Regions from separate parts of the Variovorax sp. KBS0712 genome, predicted to be linked through region 2. Evidence: riboswitches for the same ligand, from Rfam matches in the RefSeq annotation. Region 2 holds a riboswitch; the other holds the start of a gene.

Region 1 (3,403 bases), on a different contig from region 2:
GCCTGCAGCGCCTCGGTCTGGCGCATCACGTCCAGATGGGCCACCGCCTCCTTGCGCACCTCGCGCTGCGCGGGCGACAGCCAGGCCTGCTCGCTCTGCGCCAGCGCCGCGGCGCGCTGTTCGGGCGTGAGGTCGGGGTTGGACAGCAGCTCCATCTTCTCGGCCATGAACCGGTCCTGCCGGATCTGGTCGCCGAACAGGCCTTCGATTTCCTCGGGCGCGAAGAACTGCCGGCGCACCGCCTCGCGCGCCTCCAGGCTGCGGCGCAAAAAGGCCGGGTCGCCGGGCGCGGGCGGCTGCAGGGAGCGCAGGGCCTCCTGCATGTCGACGTAGCGCTCCAGCAGGCCCAGCGCGCGCACGCGCCAGTCTTCGCGCAGGCGCAGGGCGAGCAGGGCGGGCGCGCGGGCCATCAGCGTGGCCTTGCTGTCGGCCTGCGCTTCGGCGAGCACCTGGTCGAAGAGGGTGATGAGGTCGCTGGTGAGCAGGGCGTCGGGGGCCGCGGCAGCTTGCGACGCAGGCGGGGGCGCGCCGGGCACCGCGACCGCCGCCGTGGCGCGGGGCGCGGCGGCCTGCGGCGCATCGACCGCCCCGGGGCCGATCGCCAGCCAGCCGGTCCCCGCGGCCACCAGCGCGACGGCGCCGATGGTCAAGGCCACACCGCGCATGCGCAGCGTCCTCAGAGCCCCGCGCTCTTGAGTCGCGCGGCCTGTTCCCTGAACAGCTCCGGCGGTTTCTTCTCGTAGTACGGGAACTGGCTGCCGTAGGTGTTGCCGAAGGCCTGGTTCACCTCGTCCAGGTGGTTCTGGCGGTAGTCGCCCAGGTGGGTGCCCAGGCGCGTGGTGCAGACCGCGAGCAGGCCGTCGTTGGCCTCGCCGAAGAAGAACAGGCTGCCCAGGGTCGACAGCGCCGTGTCGCTCGGGTCGAACAGGTTGAAGCTGGTCGACACGCCCGACCACGAGTAGTAGCGCACGCCGTTGGCCACGGCCGCACCGCTCTTCACGTCGCACGACGAGCCCGGCGCGGGGCGCCCCTGCGGGAACTTGGCGTCGAAGGCCGCGCCGCCCGCCGTGGTCAGCGAGGCCAGCGCGTTCAGCGGCACTTCGGGCAGCTGGCTCGGGTCCTTGCCCGAGAGAAAACCGATCAGCCCCGTCAGCAGGCCGACGGCCTTCACCACCAGGGTCTGGCCGATGCCGCCTTCGGGCAGCTTGGCGAGCAGGTCGGCCACCTTCGAGCCGCCGTTGGCGCCGCCCACCGACGTGACCGACGCCACCATGTCGGGCGCCACGGCCGCCACGTAGCGCACCGTGGGCGAGCCCTGCGAATGGCCGATGAGGTTGAACTTGAGCGTGGGGTTCTGCTCCAGCGCGCGGATGGTCTTGAGCTCCTGCAGCAGCTGTTCGCCGCGGATCTCGGAGGTGTTGGTGCCCGACACCTGCGCCACGTACACCTTGGCGCCCGCGGCGGCCAGCCTGCCGGGGATGTCGTAGAAGTAGTCGACGCCCAGCAGGTTGTCGAAGCCCAGCAGGCCGTGGACCAGCACGATCGGGTACTTCGTCTTCGCCGTGTCGGAGGTGACGCGGGCCTCGACGCGCGTGGCGCTGTCGCCGGCGGCGGCACGCGCCGGCGGCGCATGAACCACGAGGGCCGCGGCGGCCAGGAGGCCGCAGCTCAGGGCCACGGCGCGCATCGGGGTGGCTGCATGCTGCAACCGGACATTCCACTTCCTGGCCATCGGCGAACTCCCTTACGTTTGGTTAAAAACACGAACGTTCGTTCAGAAACGGTGGGCGCATTCTGTTGACACGTGCAGGAATGAAAACTGGGGTTTTCCCAGGGCGCAATCGAATCGACCTAAAATGCGCGACTTCCCAAGGAGCGTTGCAGCGGTTCGCCACAGAGGCGAATCGTCAGGCTTGGGGCGACAACGACGCTCGCCTGTCCGACTCTTCCGCAGGTGAGGCCATGTCCCAGATTCCCGCATCCGTTTCCGCTCCCGTTGCTCCCCCTTCCATGAAGCTGTCCGGCCTCGAACCGGTCGCCATCGGCGAGGGCACGCTGTTCGTCAACATCGGCGAGCGCACCAACGTCACCGGCTCCAAGGCCTTCGCGCGCATGATCCTCAACGGCCAGTTCGAGGACGCCCTGGCCGTCGCGCGCCAGCAGGTGGAGAACGGCGCGCAGGTGATCGACATCAACATGGACGAGGCCATGCTCGACAGCAAGGCCGCCATGGTGCGCTTCCTGAACCTCATTGCCAGCGAGCCCGACATCGCGCGCGTGCCGGTGATGGTCGACAGCTCCAAGTGGGAGGTCATCGAGGCCGGCCTGCGCTGCATCCAGGGCAAGGGCATCGTCAACTCGATCTCCATGAAGGAGGGCGTGGACAAGTTCAAGCACGAGGCCAAGCTGGTCAAGCGCTACGGCGCTGCCGCCGTGGTCATGGCCTTCGACGAGAAGGGCCAGGCCGACACCTACGCACGCAAGATCGAGATCTGCGAGCGCGCCTACCGCGTGCTGGTCGACGAGGTGGGCTTTCCGCCCGAAGACATCATCTTCGACCCGAACATCTTCGCCATCGCCACCGGCATCGAGGAGCACGACAACTACGCGGTCGACTTCATCAACGCCGTGCGCTGGATCAAGCAGAACCTGCCCGGCGCCAAGGTGTCGGGCGGCGTGAGCAACGTGAGCTTCAGCTTCCGCGGCAACGACCCGGTGCGCGAGGCCATCCACACCGTGTTCCTGTACCACGCCATCCAGGCGGGCATGGACATGGGCATCGTCAACGCCGGCATGGTCGGCGTGTACGACGACCTCGAACCCACGCTGCGCGAGCGCGTGGAAGACGTGGTGCTCAACCGCCGCCCCGACGCCGGCGAGCGCCTGGTCGAAGTGGCCGAGACCGCCAAGAGCGGCGCCAAGGACGACAGCAAGAAGCTCGAATGGCGCGGCACGCCCGAGCACCCGGTGCACGTCAACCAGCGCCTGTCGCACGCGATGGTGCACGGCATCACCGACTTCATCGTCGAAGACACGGAGGAGGCCTACCAGCAGATCCTCGCCAAGGGCGGGCGTCCGCTGCACGTGATCGAAGGCCCGCTCATGGACGGCATGAACATCGTGGGCGACCTGTTCGGCCAGGGCAAGATGTTCCTGCCGCAGGTGGTGAAGTCGGCGCGCGTGATGAAGTCGGCCGTGGCCCACCTCATTCCGTACATCGAGGAAGAAAAGCGCCAGGACGAGGCCGCGGGCCGCGACGTGCGCACCAAGGGCAAGATCATCATCGCCACCGTGAAGGGCGACGTGCACGACATCGGCAAGAACATCGTCACCGTCGTGCTCCAGTGCAACAACTTCGAAGTGGTGAACATGGGCGTGATGGTCCCGTGCCACGAAATTCTGG
Region 2 (3,403 bases):
ACTCGGGCACTTCGTCCTTGTTCTTGGCGACGTTGCGCCACGCGTCGCCCGTGCCCGCGTCACGCCAGCGCATGCCGCCGGCGATGAGCCGCACGGCTTGCGAACGCGACGCGGCCAGGCCGCGCTCCACCAACAGTTGATCGGCGCGCACGCGGATCAATAGCGGTAGGTGTCCGGCTTGTAAGGGCCGTTCTTGTCCACGCCGATGTAGGCGGCTTGCGAGTCGGTCAGCTCGGTGAGCATGGCGCCGACCTTCTTCAGGTGCAGGCGCGCGACCTTCTCGTCCAGATGCTTGGGCAGCACGTAGACCTTGCCGGCCTGGTAGGCGTCGGGCTTGGTGAACAGCTCGATCTGGGCGATGGTCTGGTTGGCGAACGACGACGACATCACGAAGCTCGGGTGGCCCGTGCCGCAGCCCAGGTTCACGAGGCGGCCCTTGGCGAGCAGGATGATCTTCTTGCCGTCGGGGAAGGTGATGTGGTCGACCTGCGGCTTGATCTCTTCCCACTCGTACTTCTCGATCGACGCGACGTCGATCTCGTTGTCGAAGTGGCCGATGTTGCAGACGATGGCCTGGTCCTTCATGGCGGCCATGTGCTCGTGGCGGATCACGTCGCGGTTGCCGGTGGTGGTCACGAAGATGTCGGCCTTGTCAGCGGCGTACTCCATGGTCACGACCTTGTAGCCTTCCATCGCGGCCTGCAGGGCGTTGATGGGGTCGATCTCAGTCACCCACACCTGCGCCGACAGTGCGCGCAGGGCCTGGGCCGAGCCCTTGCCCACGTCGCCGTAGCCGGCCACGCAGGCCACCTTGCCAGCGATCATCACGTCGGTGGCGCGCTTGATGCCGTCGACCAGCGATTCGCGGCAGCCGTACAGGTTGTCGAACTTGCTCTTGGTGACCGAGTCGTTCACGTTGATGGCGCGGAACAGCAGCGTGCCCTTGGCGCTCATCTCGTTCAGGCGGTGCACGCCGGTGGTCGTCTCTTCGGTCACGCCGATGATCTCGGCCGACTTGCGGGTGTACCAGGTGTCGTCCACGGCCAGCTTGGCCTTGATGGCGGCGTACAGAATGCGTTCTTCTTCGCTGGTCGGGTTGGCGAGCACGCCCAGGTCTTTTTCAGCGCGCTGGCCCAGGTGCATGAGCAGCGTGGCGTCGCCGCCGTCGTCCAGGATCATGTTCGGGCCTTCGCCCTTCGAGCCCTTGGGGCCGAAGTCGAAGATGGCGTGGGTGTAGTCCCAGTAGTCCTTCAACGACTCGCCCTTGATGGCGAACACCGGGGTGCCGGCGGCGGCGATGGCGGCAGCGGCGTGGTCCTGCGTCGAGAAGATGTTGCACGAGGCCCAGCGCACTTCGGCGCCCAGGGCTTGCAGCGTCTCGATCAGCACGGCCGTCTGGATGGTCATGTGCAGCGAGCCCGTGATGCGCGCGCCCTTCAGGGCCTGGCCCTTCGAGAACTCTTCACGGATGGCCATCAGGCCGGGCATCTCGGTTTCGGCGATCTTGATTTCCTTGCGGCCCCAGGCGGCAAGGGACAGGTCGGCAATCGCCTGGTCGGCGGTCGAGACGGGGGTGGGCTTGAGTACAGCGCTCATGTGAACTCCAAAACTGGTTTGAAAGATGCCACTGCGTACGGGGAAGAAAGACTCACCGCGAGAACAGCGGGTGAGCGTGGTTGCGATGTGGTCCGAGCCTCACGCCTGACGGCGCTGCAACGCTCCTCGGAGCGCCGGATTGTAGTCGCGGCCGCCCGGCCCGCCAATCGACCGGGGCATCCCACATCACGGAAAGCGCGGGCGCCCGCTAGGCCGGGCCGTGCGGCGCGGGCCACCCCGGGAAACTCCGCAGGCAAATCCGCGCTTGGAGCGCCCTCGGCCGCGCCGGCCCGGCGTATCGTGGCGGCGGGCCCCGGCCGCCCGGCCGCTGCCTGCATCCACCCGTTCGATTGTTTTCATCACCCGACACAGGAGATTCCGCACCATGGCCACTGCCAAGAAAGCCGCCGCGAAAAAAACCACCGCCAGCAGCGCCGGCGCGAAGCAGGCGGCACCGTCCGCCGCGGACATGCTCGATCCGATGAAGAACCTCAAGGGCATGGCCGAGCGCCTGCAGAACCTGAACCTCACCGGCGGCGCCGGCAAGCTGCTCGACAGCGGCCGCAAGGACCTGCAGGCGCTGATGCAGGCCAACGAGAAGTCCTACCAGGGCCTGCAGACCGTGGTGCAGCGACAGACCGAGATGATCAAGACGGCCATCGCCGAATGGCAGACCGCCGCCAAGGCGATGCCGGGCAAGGACCCGAAGGAAAACCTGGCCAAGCTCGACGAGTTGGGCCGCCAGTCGTTCCAGCGCGCCGTCGACGACATCAAGGAGCTGGCCACCCTGGCCGCCAAGTCGCAGGCCGACGCCTTCGACGTGGTGCGCCAGCGCATCCAGTCCAACGTGGACGAGGTCACGAAGCTGCTGCAGCGCAAGTAACAAGAAGAAAAGAAAGGCCCGCATGACCGCCGTCGCGCCCCGCACCGAACGGCGCACCCGCGCCAACGGCATCGAACTGGCCTGGGACAGCTTCGGCGACCCCGAGGCGCCGCCGCTGTTGCTGGTCATGGGCCTCGGCGCCCAGATGGTCGCGTGGGACGACGCGTTCTGCGCCGCCCTGGCGCAGGCCGGCGGCCACCACGTGATCCGCTTCGACAACCGCGACATCGGCCACTCCACCCACCTGCCGCACGCCGGCGTGCCCGACATCCAGGCGCTGATGCTGCAGGCCATGGCCGGGCGCCCGCTGCAGGTGCCCTACACGCTGCGCGACATGGCCGACGACTGCGCCGGCCTGCTCGACGCGCTGGGCATCGCGCGCGCCCACGTCGTGGGGGCGTCGATGGGCGGCGCCATCGGGCAGGAGATGGCCATCCACCATCCGGGGCGGATGCGCTCGCTCACCAGCATCATGTCGAGCACCGGCGACCCGGCCCTGCCGCCGCCCACGCCGGAGGCGCTGGCGGTGCTGTTCGCGCCCGCGCCGACGAGCTTCGAGGCCTACCTGCCGCACCACGCCAAGCTGTGGCGCGTGCTGCGCGGCCCCGACGCCTTTCCGCTCGACGAGGCGCGCGACGCCGAGCGCGCGCAGCTGGCCTTCCTGCGCGGCCTCAACCCGGGCGGCGTGGCGCGGCAGCTGGCGGCCGTGTTCGCGTCGGGCAACCGCAAGCCGGCGCTGCGCGCGGTGCAGGTGCCCACGCTGGTGATTCACGGCGACGTCGATCCGCTGGTGCCCGTGGCCTGCGGCATCGACGTGGCCGAGGCCATTCCCGGCGCGACGCTGCTGCGCATCCCGCGCATGGGCCATGCGCTGCCGATCGCGATGTGGCCGCAGATCATCGAGGCCATCGCCGCGCACACCGC

Evidence for each region. A riboswitch is a leader RNA that binds a small molecule or an ion and turns the genes downstream of it on or off. The one in region 2 is predicted to bind S-adenosylhomocysteine.
Region 1: it holds a riboswitch for S-adenosylhomocysteine, as region 2 does, so the genes downstream of both, metH (methionine synthase) here and ahcY (adenosylhomocysteinase) in region 2, are expected to answer to the same signal.

Annotation. Positions count from the first base shown of each region.
Region 1 covers NZ_VCCD02000004.1:330,711-334,113, forward strand. Annotated here, with positions in the region: gene FFI97_RS29765 (lipase secretion chaperone) at 1-665, opposite strand, end outside; gene FFI97_RS29770 (esterase/lipase family protein) at 677-1,732, opposite strand; S-adenosyl-L-homocysteine riboswitch at 1,865-1,940, shown strand; gene metH (methionine synthase) at 1,963-3,403, shown strand, end outside.
Region 2 covers NZ_VCCD02000002.1:961,779-965,181, forward strand. Annotated here, with positions in the region: gene FFI97_RS21415 (TlyA family RNA methyltransferase) at 1-151, opposite strand, end outside; gene ahcY (adenosylhomocysteinase) at 157-1,596, opposite strand; S-adenosyl-L-homocysteine riboswitch at 1,662-1,730, opposite strand; gene phaP (TIGR01841 family phasin) at 1,982-2,479, shown strand; gene FFI97_RS21430 (alpha/beta fold hydrolase) at 2,502-3,403, shown strand, end outside.